3 regions of the Frankia umida genome follow, and region 2 is predicted to be linked to each of the others. Evidence: riboswitches for the same ligand, from Rfam matches in the RefSeq annotation. Region 2 holds a riboswitch; each other region holds the start of a gene.
What was found. Region 2 has a riboswitch for cyclic di-AMP ahead of MXD59_RS01115 (transglycosylase family protein). Riboswitches for the same ligand answer to the same signal wherever they lie in the genome.
Positions count from the first base shown of each region.

Region 1 (5,777 bases), on a different contig from region 2:
GTGCGCGTCACCTTCGCCATCACGCTCGCCATCCCACGGCACACCCGCGCATCCGCGCGGAAAACCGAGGACGGATCCTCTTACCCGACCGGGACCCTGCCCGGCAGTCCCGGCCGCCTTGTCACGATGGCAACCGGTACGTCAGAACCGCCAACGGTACGCCGATGGCCTGGAAGGGGGCGACGAAGCGATGACACAAGGCGACGCCGCGGACAACAACGGTGTGGACATCTCCAGTACGGCGAACACCACCGGACAACCTCACTTCTCGACACCGCACGGCGGCGGATCGGACGACTCCGACCGCTCCGACCGCTCCGACCGCTTCGGCCCGGCCGACCCGTCCGGTGCGCTCGACCAGTCGGGGTCGCAGGGTGAGCATCCGGTGCTGGACGCGTTGGAGCACGCCTCGGCGAACGCCCACCGGCTGGCCGGCGCGCTCAGCCGACCGGCGGTCTCGCTGGTGCGGGTCGGCCGCAAGCGGCGCCGGGCCCGCGCGATCATCCGGCAGTCCACGCCGGACGGACGGGTGATGGCCTGCGGGGTCTACAGCCACGGCAAGCGGGTGACGATGGACGTCAACACCGCCGACGCGCTCCGGCTCGCACGCGACGAACGGGACGGGTTCGCCTGGCTGGGCCTGTTCGAACCGACCTACGAGCAGCTCGCCGAGGTCGCGCAGGAGTACGGACTGGACAAGCTCGCCGTCGAGGACGCCGTCACCGGCGGGCAGCGACCCAAGCTCGAGCAGTACGAGAACCACCTGTTCATGGTGCTCAAGACCACGACCTACGTCGCGCACACCGAGGTGACCGGCACCTCGGAGGTGGTCACCACCGGCGAGATCATGATCTTTCTGGGGGAGGACTTCGTCGTCACGGTGCGCCACGGGCAGCACGGTGAGATGTCGAAGCTGCGCCGTCGGCTTGAGGCCGCCCCGGAGATGCTGCGCCACGGCCCGACCGCCGTCCTGCACGCGATCTGCGACAGCATCGTCGATGACTACGTGGACACCGTCGAGAAGATCCAGGTGGATGTCGACCAGATCGAGGCCGGGGTGTTCCGCCGCGAACACACCCCGTCCACCGAGTCCGCCTACCAGATGAAGCGGGAGCTGCTCGAGCTCAAGCACGCCGTCCAGCCGCTGACCGGACCGCTGCGCAGCCTCATCCTGGACCGGCCACGAATGGTGGACGTCGCGATGCGCCGCTACTTCCGCGACGTCGCCGACCATCTCGAGCAGGTCAGCGAGCGGATCTCGCACTTTGACGAACTGCTCTCCTCGGTGCTCCAGGCCACACTTACCCAGCTGACCATCGCGCAGAACGAGGACATGCGGCGGATCAGCGCCTGGGTGGCGATCGCCGCCGTTCCGACCGCGCTCGCCGGAATCTACGGAATGAACTTCGAGCACATGCCCGAGCTGCGCCAGACCTGGGGTTATCCCGCGGTCCTGAGCGTGATGGTGGTCGCCTGTCTGCTGCTGTACCGGGCGTTCAAACGTAACGGCTGGCTTTAGCCGGCCCGAAAGTGACCTGCGTCATTGACGCCGGCCGGGAACCGGTGCCCCGCAGCGCATGCCCATACAAATAGCGCCCAAACCGCCGGTACGCCGCAAAACACGCAGCCAGCCGGTGGTCCATGGTTCATTTTTACTATCAGTTGACAGTGCCGACGTATCCGTACGATGGGTTACATTCGGTCGTCGCCGTCGGCTACCGTAACCATCCGTGTCGGAGCGACCGGGCCTCGTCTCCGCGGCTCGGCACAGCCCCCGATCCCCCACCCCCCAGGGGAGCTCATGCCCTCGTCTGACCCCGCCCGGCGAGCGACCACCCCCATGCCCGACCGCGGTGATCTGATCGTCGAGCTGGTCGGCCGCCTGGAGGTCCTCGACGGCCTGTTGAGCCGGTTGGAGGAAGCCGAGCGTCAGGCCAAGGACGCCAGCGAGTTCCTCGCCCGCACGCGCGACTGGCAGGAGGAGACGGTCCGCACCATCCAGGAGGAGCGGGCCCGGATGCGCCAGCGCCAACGCGCCCTGGACGCGCTCGCCGACCGTGCCCGCGCCGCCGTCGCCTCCCTTGCCCACCAGCGTTCGTTGCCCGGCGAGGTCCAGCTGCTCGCCCTCGAACTCCAGATGCTCGACACCGCCGGCTTCCTCTCCCGCCGCGGCCGGACCCCCCGTTGACGCACCCCTCGGATCTGCCTGATGGGCATGAACCACGGCCCGGGCGGCCCGCTGCACGGCCCCGGCTCCGCGGTTACCGGGTGCGACCGAGGCCGTGTCCACCTGTGGGTGTCCAATCGGGGCGACCCGGCTGCGGACACCCGGTTCCACGACGTCACGGCATCGATCCGGGGGTTGGCGACCACCTCCCATCCAGGCGTTTTCGCGTGCTGGGACAGCCTGATCGGCTCGGCCAGGCGGCACTTGTGGTGGCCCGGGCGCGGGCACTTCAGTGCACACTGCCTGTAGTTGGGAGGAGCTAGTGTTTACCCGCACCATCCGAGTGGACTAGTCTCACGCCGACGAAACGACAACACCGGGCCGAACGCCGAATCCTGCCCCCGGCCCCGGTGTCCCCTCCGAGTCGTCATCTGGGGCAGGAGCGGGGGACCCATCCTCCACACCGGCCAGCACCGAACCGCGGTGCCGGCCTAGGGGTGAAGTCCGCAGCGTGAAGGTCACGCCGCGGGCCGGGCAGCCCAGCCCGAACCCGACAGCTCACTTCGCAGGCGTACGGGAAGGAATACATCGTTGTCCGCACAAAGCGTGCAGCTCGACGAAGATTCACGCGTCGCGGGTCGCGGCCGTCACCGTGCCCCGTCCCCCACGCCGGTCACCCGTAGTCGGGGCCGGGCGCGTGCCTTCGCCGCGATGACCACCGGGACCGTAGCGGTCTCCGGAGTGGCCCTGGCTGGCTGTGCCACCGACGTCCACGCCGACCAGGCGCGCGACGAGTCGACGAACACCGCCCCGGTCACTCTCGCCGCGCAGATCGGCTCGCGAGCCGCCCTCGGCGGCAGCATCGCCGCTGCGGCGATCAGCTCCGACGGTTCCGTCGGCACCACCCTGACCACCACGACCGTCGACGCACCGCCCCTGGCGGGCAAGGTGCAGGTCGGCCTGCGGGTCACCAACCCGAACGTGACGGTCACCCCGAACGAGCCCGTGGACATCGGCTTCTCGCTGTTCAACGAGGCCACCCACGAGCCGCTGGCGAACCAGCTCGTCAAGGTGCAGGTCAAGCTGCCCACCGGCTGGGCGACCTTCAAGCACCTGTACACCAACGACCAGGGCTACACGTCGTACACGGCCCGGGTGCTCACCACGACGAACGTCACCGCGATCTTCGACGGGACGGACGCCCTCCAGTCGGCGCACTCGTCGAACGACGCCACCCTGCAGGTCGCGCAGCCCGCCCCGGCGGCGGCCTCGCGCACCCGCGGTGCGATCATCGACAACGTCTCCGTCGACGTGGACGTCCCGCTCCCGGCGAACTCCATCGGTGAGAAGGCCGTCTACCTGGCCTCTCTGCAGGCCGGCAAGCCCTACGTCTACGGTGCCGACGGCCCGAGCTCGTTCGACTGCTCCGGGCTCGTCCAGTACGTCTACCGGCAGCTGGGCAAGACCCTGCCGCGCACGACGGACGCCCAGTTCGCCGCCACCACCCGGATCTCCATGTACAACAAGCAGCCCGGAGATCTGATCTTCCTGGGTACGCCCGGCAACATCTACCACGTCGGCATCTACGCCGGCAACGGCAAGATGTGGGTCGCCCCGCACACCGGCGACGTCGTGAAGCTCCAGTCGATCTACACCACGTCGTACTACGTGGGCCGGATCTGACGACACCTTCGCCACCGCTTCGTCCGAGCCGGGCCCAGCGGCCACCCTCCCGCACGTCCCGAGGGTAGCCAGCAGCCTTTCCTGGACCTCGCGGCGCCTGCCGTGGACACGACCCTGACCTGGACGACTGACGCCGCCCGCGACCACCCCCCTCCGGCCGCGGTCAGGTAGCAGCCGTACACGTCCACGCGTCGGCACGTTTCGTACTTCTGGACACGTTCGGCACCATCCAGTGCCCTGGTCGGGCATGCTCCCCCGACCGGTCGTCCGGCAGCAGCACGCTGCCCTTACCGGGTCACCATCGTCGCTGACCCGGCCACACCCCAACCTGGCCGCTGATGACCCCGGCCATGCGACCGCCCCTCCCCGCCCGGCCGGCCATCGCCATGCCCTTGGCACCTGGCCCCAGCCGTACCCCGACCAGTCACTGCCGCACTCGACCGGTCGCCCCGCACCTGTCTGGCAGGAGCCGTCTGTTCCTTCCGGCCGGACGGACGTCAGATCTGCCCCCCCACGGGCGGCCGGGCCGCTCGGCGGCCGCCCCCCCCCCCCCCCCCCCCCCCCCCCCCCCCCCCCCCCGGGGGCGCCCCCCGGGCCTCCCATCCCCACCGGCCCACGTCCGGCCTTCTCTCCTGCGCCGACCCGCGTCCGGCCTTTCCCCTGCGCCGGGCCTCGTCCGACAGTTCTCTTCATCCGCCAGCCCACGTCTGACGGGGCGGACGGACAGGCCGGACGGGAAGGCCGGGGACGGGAAGGCCGGTCAGGCGGGCAGGCGGTGGCCTGAGGAGGCCTTCCAGAGGGTCTCGCTGACTTTTTTGTCCCAGTCCGTCTCAGCGACGCGTTCGACGGGGACGCGGCCGGCACAGGGCGACTGGGGCTCCTGGGTGAACTGGCCCACGACGCCCACGACGGCGAAGGCGGGGGTGCCTGCCGAGCAGACGGCGGTGAGGGCCAGCCGGGCGCCTTCACCGACGCCCCAGATGTAGATCCGATTCGGATCGATCTTGCTCTTCTTCGTCGACACGTAGTCGATGACGTCCCGGATGTAGCGGGCGTCGGGGCCGTCGGGGCTGTCGATGCGCCAGGTACCGCCGACGGCTTCGGGGTAGGCGACGGCGAAGGTCTTCTCGTTGGCCACGGAGCCGGCCTTGCTGTCATGGTCGAAGGTCTTGGCCGAGGTGTTGTCGTCGTGAAGGATCAGCACGAGCGGAATCGGCTTCTTGGGGCTGCCGGGAGCGTGCACATACAGCTCCCGGCCGGACGAACCGTAGCCCTTCGGTATCGCGTCCCGCTTGGTCTTCGGACCGCTGTCATGCTGGATGAAGACCCAGAGCACGACGACGACCGCCGCGACGATGTACCCGGTTCGTTTGTTCTTGCCCCACCAGCCGGCAAGGGGATTGGCTGCCACGGTCCCACGGAACCACACCGCCCCAGTCGAAACCCCGCAAACGTGTGATCGGACAACCGTGGCCCGACCACCACGAAGGTGCCGTTGGGCGGTCAGCCGGCGGTGAGCGCGCGGTGCCGGGCCTCCCGCAGTGCAACGGTTTCCGGCGGTCCGGACAGCGGCGGCAGCGTGCCATGTACCCAGGTCAGCAGCAGGTCCGCCAGCGCCGGATTCTGCGCCAGCACCGGCCCGTGCAGGTAGGTGCCCAGCACCCGCCCGTCCACGATCCCGTCGGTCCCCGCCGAGGACGAGCCGTCATCCGGCCCAGCCGTCCCACCGGCACGCCCGCCCGCGCCACCACCGGCAGCTCCGGCGGCACCAGCACCGCCGGAGCCGTCGCCGATGCCGCGGCGGACCGTCCCGAGGGGGAATCCCTGGCAGCCGGGCAGGCGCCTGGTCCGTCCGGCGTGGTTCTCGTAGCCGAAGAGGGTGGGCAGGCCGAGGCGGGGGTCGGGTTCGACGACGATGTCGCCGACG
Region 1 covers NZ_JALKFT010000005.1:191,841-197,617, reverse strand. The annotation lists gene MXD59_RS07320 (PhzF family phenazine biosynthesis protein) at 1-20, opposite strand, end outside; gene corA (magnesium/cobalt transporter CorA) at 191-1,519, shown strand; gene MXD59_RS07310 (hypothetical protein) at 1,802-2,188, shown strand; cyclic di-AMP (ydaO/yuaA leader) riboswitch at 2,575-2,753, shown strand; gene MXD59_RS07305 (C40 family peptidase) at 2,879-3,850, shown strand; gene MXD59_RS07300 (PHB depolymerase family esterase) at 4,611-5,261, opposite strand; gene MXD59_RS07295 (type 1 glutamine amidotransferase) at 5,354-5,777, opposite strand, start outside.
Region 1: another riboswitch for cyclic di-AMP. It lies ahead of MXD59_RS07305 (C40 family peptidase); the one in region 2 lies ahead of MXD59_RS01115 (transglycosylase family protein).

Region 2 (5,777 bases):
GCTGCCCGGATCGTCCTCGAGGTCGAGATCGGGGTGGTCGGCGGCGAGGAGGACGGTGTCGTCGGCGCGATCGACGAGAAGCTTTACACCACCCCCGGTGACATGTGGCGGACCGCCGAGGTTCTTGGCTCGGGTGACAAGGGCCGCTACCTGCTCGCCGCGACATTCGGCAACGTCCATGGCGTCTACAAGCCCGGCAACGTGAAGCTGCGCCCCACGATTCTTCGGGACGGCCAGGACCACGTCGCACAGAAGCTGGGCCTTGCGGCTGGTTCCAAGCCGTTCGACCTTGTCTTCCACGGTGGTAGCGGTTCGGACCTCAGCGAGATCCGGGAGACGCTGGACTACGGCGTCGTCAAGATGAACGTGGACACCGACACCCAGTACGCATTCACCCGCCCCATTGTGGACCACGCCTTCAAGAACTACGACGGTGTCCTCAAGGTGGACAGCGAGGTCGGCGTGAAGAAGGCCTACGACCCACGAACCTACGGAAAGCTTGCCGAAACGGGCATGGCCGCCCGAGTCGCCCAGGCCTGTGAGGACCTGCGCTCCACCGGCCGTTCGCTCGGGAAGGCCTGACCCAGACAGGAAGGCCCGACGAACCAGCCGGGCTCCATCCATCCGGGGCGGGACGGCCCCGGGCGGGAGAAACAGTCCCGCACCGGAGTCACCGCCCAGAACCGCCGGTCCCCCAGTTGCCGCTCGCGACTGGGGGACCACTGCGTTGCGACACCGTCATCTCGGTCACGGAACCGTCATCTCGGCACATCGAGGGCACCGCCACCGTGCTCCATCGCGGCCAGACGGTTCCGCCCAAAGCCTCCGGCCGTGCCGGATAGGCATGACAGCGCCATGGCCGACCCATGGGGCTCGGACCACCCGCCCACCTACCAGCCAAACGCCACGACCTCTCTACGCAGCGTCAGATCCGTGGCGGCGGGGCCGCCCGGCCGCGTCCCCGGACAGGCGACATGGACCGGACATCCCACCCGTCAGAGTCCGCAATCCGCCCCGAAGCTGTCACGCAGAGACATGATCGATTTACTTTGCGAGACCAAATCACAGCCATGTAACAAGCCGGTTGCAGATCATTGCGTATCTCACAGCTGCCCACGCATCGACCAGCATCGGCGTATTGCCATGTCGAACCCCATCAAGGCAGAATCTGCACACAAAGCCATCAGTCGGATACGGCCGCACATCGCGGCGTGTCGGCGACCAGGTGACGCGTTCGACATAAATCATTACGCTCCGCCCATCGTGCCCCATCGGCAAACAGCGTGAGCAGGCGCGCACAAAACGGCCATTCGAAGATGTCGCCAGGTTGATGAGCGGGCGCGCACGCGCGTTACCAGCCAATGCACCCCATCACCAAGCAGCCACGCCGAGTGTGCTGTTGGTCACGCACCCTATTCAATGCTTGGCGACTCGCCGGACGGCGTGGTTATGGTCATCGCCGTGCCGAACGACAACGTGCGGCATTCGTCGGGCGGCACGCCGAATCCTGCCCCCGACCGGCGATTTCTCCGTCACCATGTGGCAGGAACGGGGGAACCATCTCCGAGCATCGAAAGGATTCGATGCTCTAGGGGTGAAGTCATGCGTCGCCAGACCGGCCGTGGTTTCGGTCTGTGCGCGTCCCAGGATGTCCCTGGCATGACCGGGCAGTTCCCAGCCCGAATCCGACAGCTCACCTCGCAGGCGTGGGGAAGGACTACACATACATGTCCGACGCACGTACCAGTGGCCGACAATGGAGCGCCGGCACCCGTATACGGGCGCGGGTTCTCATGGTTGCTCCAGTTCTCGCAGCGGCGGTCGGCGGCTCACTCGCCGTCGCCGGTCCAGCGCAGGCGGCGACCACATGGGAAGGACTGCGGCAGTGCGAGTCCGGCGGTAACTACACGACGAACACCGGCAACAGCTACTTCGGGGCGTACCAGTTCTCGGCCGGCACCTGGCGCAGCCTCGGCTACACCGGCCTGCCGCACCAGGCCGCACCCGCGGTCCAGGACGAGGCCGCGCTGCGCCTGGCCCAGCGTTCCGGCTTCGGGCAGTGGCCGGTCTGCGGCCGTGGCATGGGCACGGCGCAGCTCGCCGGCGGCTCCTCGTCCGGCGCGGCGGTGCAGGCGTCCCGCACCGCGCAGCGCGGCGCGCTGACCGTCGCCCCCGCGGCACTCTCGACGCCCTCGTACACCCGTACCCTCTCGACCGCGCTGGCCGGGCAGAACCGCGCCGACGTACGAGCCTGGCAGGCGCGGATGAGCCAGATCGGCTACCCGCTCGTCCCAGATGGTCATTTCGGCCCACGCTCCGCCGCTGCCGCCCGCGCGCTGCAGTCCGCCAGGGGTCTCGCCGCCGACGGTGTCGTCGGACCGGCGACATGGCACGCCACCTTCGGCTGAGCCACCCGCCGCACCGCACTGAGCCGGACGCCACCCACAACGCGTCCTTGGACCGGTTGCGACGCCGCCATCCGGCACCATCCGCATCTGGTCCGACCCGCCCGGGGCATGGGGACACAAGCCCCGGGCGGCGCCAGCCGTCCCACCCCGGCCGCACAGGCCGGGCAGCGTGACGCCACGACCCGACCGGTCCCCCCGCACAGCCCGGACGATCTCCGGCGCGCGGGAGTCAACGGGCCGGTCGGGCGCACCACCCCCCACCGGGGCACCCCGAGCACCGAGGTACTACCCGGCCAACCCTTCGGGTACACGGGAGCGACCCCTGAGGTGCACCGGTGTTCCACGATCGGGCGGCCCGTCCGGGCCACGCCTTGTGCGTGGGTCGCCCGGTTGCCACGAACCACCCCGGTTTGCACGGCCTGGACCGGTATCGCTAGAGTGCCGCTCACTCGCCATCAGGCGATGCCGTCGGGACGGACGCCGAGTCCTGCCCACTGTCCAGGCGGCTGGCCGAGCGCACCGACATGGGCAGGAGTGGGGGAACCACTACCGGGCGTCTCCGGACGTCCTTGGGGTTAAGTCGGCTCACGCCGGCCGGGCCATCCCAGTCCGAACCCGACAGCTCACCCCGCAGGCGACACGGGATTGGACTGACATGCCGTCAGCACGGCGTGGAGGTAAGCACCGGGCAGCGCAGGCCCCCTCGGCTGCGACCCGTATCCTGCGCACCACCGGCGCGGTCACCGCCCTGGTGGGCAGCGGCCTCGCGGTCACCGCGGTCGGCGCCAGTCCGGCCGGGGCCGCCACCGCTGACGACTTCGCCAAGCTCCGCCAGTGCGAGTCCGGCGGCAACTACGCGATCAACACGGGCAACGGCTTCACCGGCGCCTACCAGTTCGATGATCAGACCTGGCACGGCCTGGGCTACTCCGGCCGCCCGTACCAGGCATCCCCGGCCACCCAGGACGAGGCCGCCGCCAAGCTGTACAACTCCCGCGGCTGGCAGCCGTGGCCGTCCTGCTCCCGCAAGATGGGGCTGGTCAACAACGGCCCGGCGAGCGTCGGCTCCGGCTCCGGTGACGTCATCGAGCAGGCCCTCACCCCGGCCGAACAGCCGATGACCCTCGACCGGGCCCGGCAGGAGATGGGCGACGGCTCGTTCAGCGGCACCGTCCTGAACGCCAGCTACGGCGGGGATGTCCGGCCCGACGCGTTCGTCTGGCAGGCCGCGATGCGCAACAAGGGCTTCGTGCTCACCGTCGACGGCAAGTTCGGCCCGCAGTCGCAGGGCATCGCCGCGCTGTACGGCTACCTGACCCGGACCAGCGACGGCCAGGCCGGTGTGGTCGGCGAGAACCTGTGGAACGTCACCGTCCGCTCCTGACCCGGTGCGGCACCGCACGACCGGGTGCGGCAGGATGAGGTCATGATGACCTCGTCGGATTCGGGCCACGGCAGCCACAGCGGCCATGGCGGCACCGCGGCCGGTCACAACCTGCTGTCCGGCCCGCCCCCCACGCGGTTGCCCTCGGACGCGGCCGCCACCGCTGCGCTGGCCGCCGGTGCGGATCCCAGCGCCGTCGCGGCGGCCACGCCGGAGCTGAGCGCCGCCTGGGCGGTTCTCGCCGAGCAGGCCTTCGCCGCGGGTCGCACGGTCGAGGCCTACGCCTACGCCCGCACCGGCTACCACCGGGGGCTGGACGCGCTGCGCCGCGCCGGCTGGCGGGGCATCGGTCCGATCCCCTGGTCCCACGAGCCCAACCGCGGTTTCCTGCGTGCGCTCGCCGTCCTCGGCCAGGCCGCCGCCGTCATCGGCGAGACGGCCGAGGCCGACCGTTGCCGCACCTTCCTCGCCGACAGCGACCCCACCGTCGCCGGCGCCCTCGGCCTGGTCTGAGGCCCGTCGGAGGCCTCCCGCGGAGCCGGTCCGTACGGTCGGACGCTGTCTGACCTGACACTTCGGCCACGCGCGGCGGTCATCCCTAGTAACCTCGCCCGAGTGCCCGCTCTCGTCCTCATCGGCGCCCAGTGGGGCGACGAGGGAAAAGGAAAGGCGACCGACCTGTTGGGCGGCGCCGTCGACTACGTCGTTCGCTATCAGGGCGGCAACAACGCCGGCCACACGGTGGTCATCGGGGCGGACAGCTACGCGCTGCATCTGATCCCCAGTGGCATCCTGCGTGCCGACTGCATCCCGGTGATCGGCAACGGGGTCGTCATCGACCCCGGCGTGCTGCTCACCGAGATGGACGGCCTCGCCGCCCGTGGGATCGACGTCTCCCGCCTGCTGATCAGCGCCAACGCGCATCTGATCATGCCGCATCACCGGGCGTTGGACCGGGTGATCGAGCGCTACCTCGGCAAGGCCCGGATCGGCACCACCGGTCGCGGCATCGGCCCGACCTACGGTGACAAGGTGGCCCGCACCGGCATCCGCGTGCAGGACCTGCTCGACCCGGGCATCTTCCGCAAGAAGCTCGAGCTCGTGCTGCGGGAGAAGAACCAGGTCCTCGTCAAGGTCTACAACCGGCGCCGGATCGAACTCGACGAGGTGTGCGACGAGTACGCCGAGTACGCCAAGCGCCTGGGCCCGCACATCGCCGACACCGGCCTCATCCTGGACACCGCCCTGCGCGAGGGCAAGGTCGTCCTGTTGGAGGGCTCCCAGGGCACCCTGCTCGACGTCGACCACGGCACGTACCCGTTCGTCACCTCGTCCAACCCGACCGCCGGCTACGCCGCCACCGGTGCCGGCATCGGCCCGACGAAGATCAACCGGGTGATCGGCATCATCAAGGCCTACACCACCCGGGTCGGGTCCGGCCCGTTCCCCACCGAACTGGACAACAAGGTCGGCGAGGAGCTGCGCCGCATCGGCGGCGAGTTCGGCGTCACCACCGGCCGGGCCCGGCGCACCGGCTGGTTCGACGCGGTGATCGCCCGGTACGCGGTCCGGGTCAACGGCCTGACCGATCTCTTCCTCACCAAGCTGGACGTGCTCTCCGGCTTCGACCGGGTGCCGATCTGCGTCGGCTACGACATCGGCGGCGAACGCGTCGACGAGATGCCGATGACCCAGACCGAGTTCCACCATGCCAAGCCGATCTACACCGAGCTCCCCGGCTGGCACGAGGACCTCTCCGCCGTCCGCGACTTCGCGGATCTGCCCGCCAACGCCAAGGACTACATCCGCGCCCTGGAGGAGTTCTCCGGCGCCCCCGTGTCCGCGATCGGCGTCGGCCCCGGTCGCGACCAGACCCTCGTCATCAACGACCTGGTCTGACCGCACCTCTCCCCGCCCGTTCCGTCTGGTTCCGTTCCGCCTCGTTCCGTCCCGACCTTCACCCCGCCTCACCTCGCCCCGGCCCG
Region 2 covers NZ_JALKFT010000001.1:283,294-289,070, forward strand. The annotation lists gene fbaA (class II fructose-bisphosphate aldolase) at 1-582, shown strand, start outside; cyclic di-AMP (ydaO/yuaA leader) riboswitch at 1,490-1,720, shown strand; gene MXD59_RS01115 (transglycosylase family protein) at 1,728-2,408, shown strand; cyclic di-AMP (ydaO/yuaA leader) riboswitch at 2,916-3,061, shown strand; gene MXD59_RS01120 (transglycosylase family protein) at 3,064-3,792, shown strand; gene MXD59_RS01125 (DUF3151 domain-containing protein) at 3,835-4,305, shown strand; gene MXD59_RS01130 (adenylosuccinate synthase) at 4,408-5,691, shown strand.

Region 3 (5,777 bases), 150 kb from region 2:
GGCGTCCGGTGAAGGACGGCCCGGCGAGGTCGGGCCGGTCCGTGTCGCGGGATTCTCCGCCGGGCACCGGATACCGTGCGTCACGCCAGATACCGTGGGCACATGGTCGTCTCACGTCCGCGCGGGGCATCCGTGTCGGGATCACCCGTATCCGGATCACCCGAGACCGGATCGTCCGTCGCCGGATCGCCCAGGAGCGGATCGCACTCGTCCGCAAGCGGCTCACATCCGGGAATGTCCTCGTTCGGTGCGTTCACCCCGGGGTGGTGCTGAATGGCCGGCGGTGGGCGTCGCGGCGGCGGCGGGATCGCCCGTGGCGGGCAGGGCGGGCGGGCCGGTAAGGCCGGTTCGCACCGCAAGGGAGCGGCGGGTGGCAGCGGCGGGCAGGGTCGGCGGGCGTTGGAGGGGCGGGGCGCGACCCCGCCCGCGCACCTGCGGCCCGGCCATCCGGCCCAGCGCCGGGCCGCCTCGGCGGCGAAGGCGGCGACCGATCGTGATCGGCCCGCCCCACGCGATGGCGAGGGCCCGCGGGGTGCGGGTGCGCGCGGGCGGCGCGGCGGTGAGGACGACGAACTCGTGGTCGGTCGCAACGCCGTCGTGGAGGCGCTGCGCGCCGGGGTTCCGGCCACGACGCTGTTCGTCGCCGCGGGCCTGGATTTCGACGAGCGTCTCGACGAGGCCCGCCGGCTGGCGACGCGCCGCGGCATCTCCGTCGTCGACTCCGCGCGGCCCGATCTTGACCGGTTGTGTGGCACCGCCCCGCATCAGGGGCTGGTGCTCGCGGTGCCGCCCTACCGCTACGCCCATCCCGATGACCTGCTCGAGCGGGTCCGGCCCGGTGCGGGCGGATCGGCGCGTTCCGGCTCCACCGCGGCTGGCCTGGTGGTCGCGTTGGACGGGGTGACCGACCCGCGCAACCTCGGTGCGGTCGTGCGCTCGGCGGCGGCCTTCGGCGCGGACGGTGTCCTGCTGCCCGAGCGGCGCGCCGCCGGGATGACCGCGTCCGCCTGGAAGACGTCGGCCGGGGCCGCGGCGCGGCTGCCCGTCGCCCGGGCCACCAACCTGACCCGCACCCTGACCGCCTACGCCGAGGCGGGCCTGTTCCTGGTGGGGCTGGCCGCCGACGCCGCACTGAGCCTGGACGAGCTCGCCATGGCCACCGACCCGCTGGTCCTGGTGGTCGGCTCCGAGGGCCGGGGTCTGTCCCGGCTGGTGGAGCAGCGCTGCGATGTGACGGTGCGGATCCCGATGGTCGGCGCGGTCGAGTCGCTGAACGCCGGTGTCGCGGCCGCGGTGGCCCTCGCGGAGATCGCCCGCCGCCGACGCGGCGCCTGAGCCCCGCACCGCGCACGGATCAGGCCCCGCCCCCGGGAGGAGGGGCGGGGCCTGATGTGCCGCGCGCTGGGTCGCGTCGCCTCGCGCCGGTCGGCTCACGATCTGTCGAGCACGATCCGATCGATCATGTGCGGATCAGAACCGGCCGAGAGCGGATGTCGGCGCGGTGTCGGGGCCTCAGATCCGGTGACCCCAGCAGGGCTTCGAGGCGTACCACGGGCTGGTGCCGGCCTGCGCGTAGAGCTTGCGGGCCATCTGCCACTGCTCGCCGACACTGGCGTGCTGCGGCAGGCCCCGGCCACCGAGACCGTGCCAGGTGCTGGGCAGGAACTGGAACAGGCCGCCCGCGCCGATGGAGTTGACCACGTGGGGATTGCCACCGGACTCGCAGGGAATGACGGCGCGCAGGAAATGGTCCGCGTTCGGGGCGGCGCTGGCCGGCTGGGAGAGCGCCAGCCCACCGCCCACGGAGGCGGTAAGGGTGGCGGCGAGAACGGCGGCACGAGTGCCAAGCTTGATCCGGTTGAGGCCCCGACCGAGCGTACGAGCGTTGGACATAGATTGTCCTTCCCCACGCCTGCGAGGTGAGCTGTCGGGTTCGGGCTGGGAATGCCCGGCCACCAGTGGCGGCTTCACCCCAAGGACGTCTGCCTTCGACGCCCGGAAGTGGTTCCCCCGTCCCTGCCACAGGTTTGGTTCCTACCGGGCGGGGGCAGGATTCGGCGTGCCACCCGGCGTCTGCCGTCACTCGACGACATGGCTACGAACATAGCTGGGCGTGACCGGGGTAAATCAAGGGTCCGTGAAGATGGCCACAATACCTTCCGGATTATCGCTTCGATCTTTTCCGCCGATTATCGCGCGGGCGCCTGCGCTCGATCCTAGTCGGCTCTGCCAGGGCATTGGAACACCGATTTTGAATTTGTTCCGCCACGCTGGCGAAAGAATAACACGGTCTGCTCGGTGTCCGGTCTCCCTGCGTGCCGTGAACTGCTTTCCGTGACACCCTGGTGGCATTCGGGTTCGCCCATTCACGAAGACGCTCGTGTGCCCGGAATAATTTCCGTATCGGGTGGGGCTTCATGAACTGTACGTTGTTTACGGGTACGTCCGCCATAGTGGGCGGTATCGCTTTTTTCGGACTTGGGCGTGCGGCCACAGCCGGTGTCCGCTCGGGTGGCCGCCGGCCGACCCGACCGGCCTGACGGTCACGCGTAGTGGCGGATCAGGGGGTGTAGGTCCAGGCCGAGCCGGTGCCGCGGTACTGCTCCACGGGGATCGGGGCGCTGCCGGGCCGCATCCGTTCGGTGTAGAGCCGGCCGACCAGATGGTCGATCTCGTGGCCGACCAGGCGGGCGAGGCCCTGCCGGTAGACGGTGATGCGCCGGCGTCCGGAGATGTCGGTGTGCTCCACGTGCAGCTCCAGGGGCCGGGGGACGAGCCCGCGGACGTCGAAGAAGCTCAGGCAGCCCTCGTACTGCTCGTCGGTCTGCGGCGAGGACTCGATGACCCGCGGATTGAGCAGGGTGAGGATGTCCGCGTCGGCGGAGCGCACGATCGCGGCGGCCCGGTTGATGCCGATCTGTGGTGCGGCGATCCCCATGCCCTTACCGAAGGTGTGCAGGGCGGAGACCCGCTCCATCGCCGAGGACAGCTCGGCGACCACGCGCCGGGCGTCCTCGGCCTCGGCCGGCAGATCAAAGGAACGGGCCGGCTGCGCCAGCGCCGGATCATCGGCCTGGACGATGCCCGCCGCCGTCATCTGTTCACTGGGCCGTGGACCGACGGTCTCACGCTGCTCGCCGGTATCCGGATTCCGACCGTCGGAGACAGCCCGGAAGTTCCATTCCAGCCGATACCGGGCGTGCAGTGGCGGATTGCTGGTCGACCAGGTGAAGATCCGCCGGTCGCCTTCGTCCACCCGGGCGATCGCGGTCCGGAACGCGAACGCGTCCGCGGTCATCGAGGTCTCCATTCCCCAGACCACCGGGTCGACCTGAGCGGGGAAGTCCAGGACGACCGACAGGCTGCTCGTCGGTACCCGGACGGCCCGTTGGAACCACGGGCCCCACTTCTGCTCACCGACCTGGTAGGAGTACTCGATCCAGGCTGATTCGCCCGGATAGAGCGGAAACCGTCCACTGCTGTTCTCGAACAACAGCCAGACCTCTTTGAGGGCATCCCAGTCGGTTTTGACCTGCCAGGCCATCTCCTCCTGCCCGCAGTGGGCGCGCAGCCGCAGTTCCTCCCACCGCAGCGGATCGCTGCGGTAGAGACGTGCGGCCCGTTCCTGGTCGCCGGGAAAGCGATCGACGGAGATGCGCATGAGGTAGCGGGTCACGGGCTCGTCGCCGATATTGGTGATCCGGCGCCGCTGATGGGCGAGGTAGACGCCGTCGTCGTAACGCAGTCGGGCGGTGTCCTGCTCGACGAGCAGCCCGCCGCTCGGGCCCTGCCCCGCACCACCCGCACCACCCAGGCCGCCCGCTGCGCCCAGACCACCCGGACCGCCCGACCCACCTGGCCCGCCGGAGCGAAGTGGATCGGACTGGCGGGCCGGCGGCGCACCGGCGACGGGCCGCACGCTGGCGCCGGTCTCCCAGGGGCGGGCGGCCAGCTGGAAGAAGGCCCCGGGAATCCGCAGCGCGTCGGAGACGCGTTCGATCAGCGACAGCCGCGCGATATGGTCCTCGCCCTGCATGATCCGGCTGACCCGGCTCTGGCTGAGGCCCTCGACCGGTGAGGCGATCCGGTTCTGGCTCGCGCCGTCGTACTTCTTCATCAGCCGGAAGGCGGTGCGAAAGTCCCGGGCCGCGCAGGCGGCCTGGAAGTCGGCGCGAGCCAGCAGGTCCGCGGAGACGCGGTAGGGGCCGGACTCGTAGGACATCAGCCGGCCCTCCGGGTGGCCGCACACCCCTCGCCTGCGGGCGGGCACATCGCCCGATGCGTGGCCCCGACTGACACATCAGGATAACGACGCTATGCCACCCGCACACCGCCTTTGGGTGATCCCGCGTTGTCCGACCTTGCCGCGTGGGTGACGCCTGGGAGGGTGACATCTCCCTGGGTCATGCCGGTTCCCCCAGCAGAGGTGGCCGGAGCACCCACCGGATGGCCGGCGGTGGTGTCCCGGCGGGGCCATATGAGAAGAGCATGCCTGACTGACGTTTCCGGCCGCCGCCGATCGGACGACTCTGGACGCAGGCCGGCCCCGCCCCGCGTCGAGCCGCGACCTCCGCCGGGCGGGGCCGGCGCCAGGCCGCCACGGCTGGCCGCGGTCGCCCGATTGGGAGGGAGGGAGACCGCAGCCGGCTGTGGCGGCCAGCAAGGCCGGCGCCGCACCTGTCCGTTCGGGCCTGACCCGTCGCCCGAGCGGCCGCTGACTGGTGGCCCTGCCCTGCCCAAGCAGGGCCACCATCCTGCCGCCGCCGATCCGGGGAGTCCGCCCGGATCGGCGGGGGCGGAAAAGGGCTCAGAAGGTGTCGTCGCGGAACCGGACGCTGATCCGGTCGGTGCTCGAGGGCCAGGCGGGCACCTGCACGGTGGTGCGGCCCGCCGCGACACCACGCGGGGTCATCGTCACCGCCACCGACCGGTCGCCCGCCGGGATGAACAGATCCGCACCGGTGACGAAACCGACCGCGAAGTAGAACGGCAGGGGCGCGGCGAGATCGGTGACACCGTCGGCGCCCTGGTCGAACAGGAACACGCGCAGGGTGAGTTTCGACCGGGGCGTGTTCGCCGGGTTCAGCACACCGTGGCCGTCGACGGTGAGCTGGTCGCTGGTGCGGCTCTGGTCGCCCTGCCACTCCTGGCCCCGGCTGACCACGAGGTTGGTCTGGCGGGGACTGGCCGTCATCCCACCGCCGATCTCCTCGGCGGGTTTGCTCGTGAGCAGGCGAATCAGTCGGTCACTGCGCCGAAACGGCTGGTAGTAGAAGTGCTGCACTGGTTCACCGGGGTGGATGACGGCGAACTCGTAGCTGGCGGTGCCGTCCGCCCGCAGCGGGCCGAAGGTGCCGTCCGGCGGCAGGTTGACGAAGCTCCGCAGACCTGAGGCGAGCCGGCGGCCGGTCCGCGGGTCGACCCGGTAGAGCTCGAGGCGGGCCGGGCCGCCACCGGCGTTCGCCGGATACAGCACGACCCGACCGCCGAGTTCGATCGGCCCGGCCTGGTCGGTCACCTCGGTGGTGAAGGGCTGCTCGCCGGTGAGGAACTGGTACATCTGCTTGAAGGTGCCGGTGGAGGCGAGCAGTTCGCCGCGGTCGTCGGTGGGAAAGCGCGCGTTCTGGGCGCCGGCGATCCGCCGGGTCGGGTCGCCGATGCCCCACACCGCCAGCGTGCGCACCCCGCGGGGCGGCCCGGCGGGCTGCGGTCCGGCCACGCTGACCAGGTGCGCGACCCGGGCGGCCCGCGCGGGCGTGCTGGCCAGATAGCGCACG
Region 3 covers NZ_JALKFT010000001.1:133,603-139,379, reverse strand. The annotation lists gene rlmB (23S rRNA (guanosine(2251)-2'-O)-methyltransferase RlmB) at 274-1,335, shown strand; gene MXD59_RS00505 (transglycosylase family protein) at 1,513-1,893, opposite strand; cyclic di-AMP (ydaO/yuaA leader) riboswitch at 1,896-2,043, opposite strand; gene MXD59_RS00500 (peptide deformylase) at 2,561-4,222, opposite strand; gene MXD59_RS00495 (lipase) at 4,808-5,777, opposite strand, start outside.
Region 3: another riboswitch for cyclic di-AMP. It lies ahead of MXD59_RS00505 (transglycosylase family protein); the one in region 2 lies ahead of MXD59_RS01115 (transglycosylase family protein).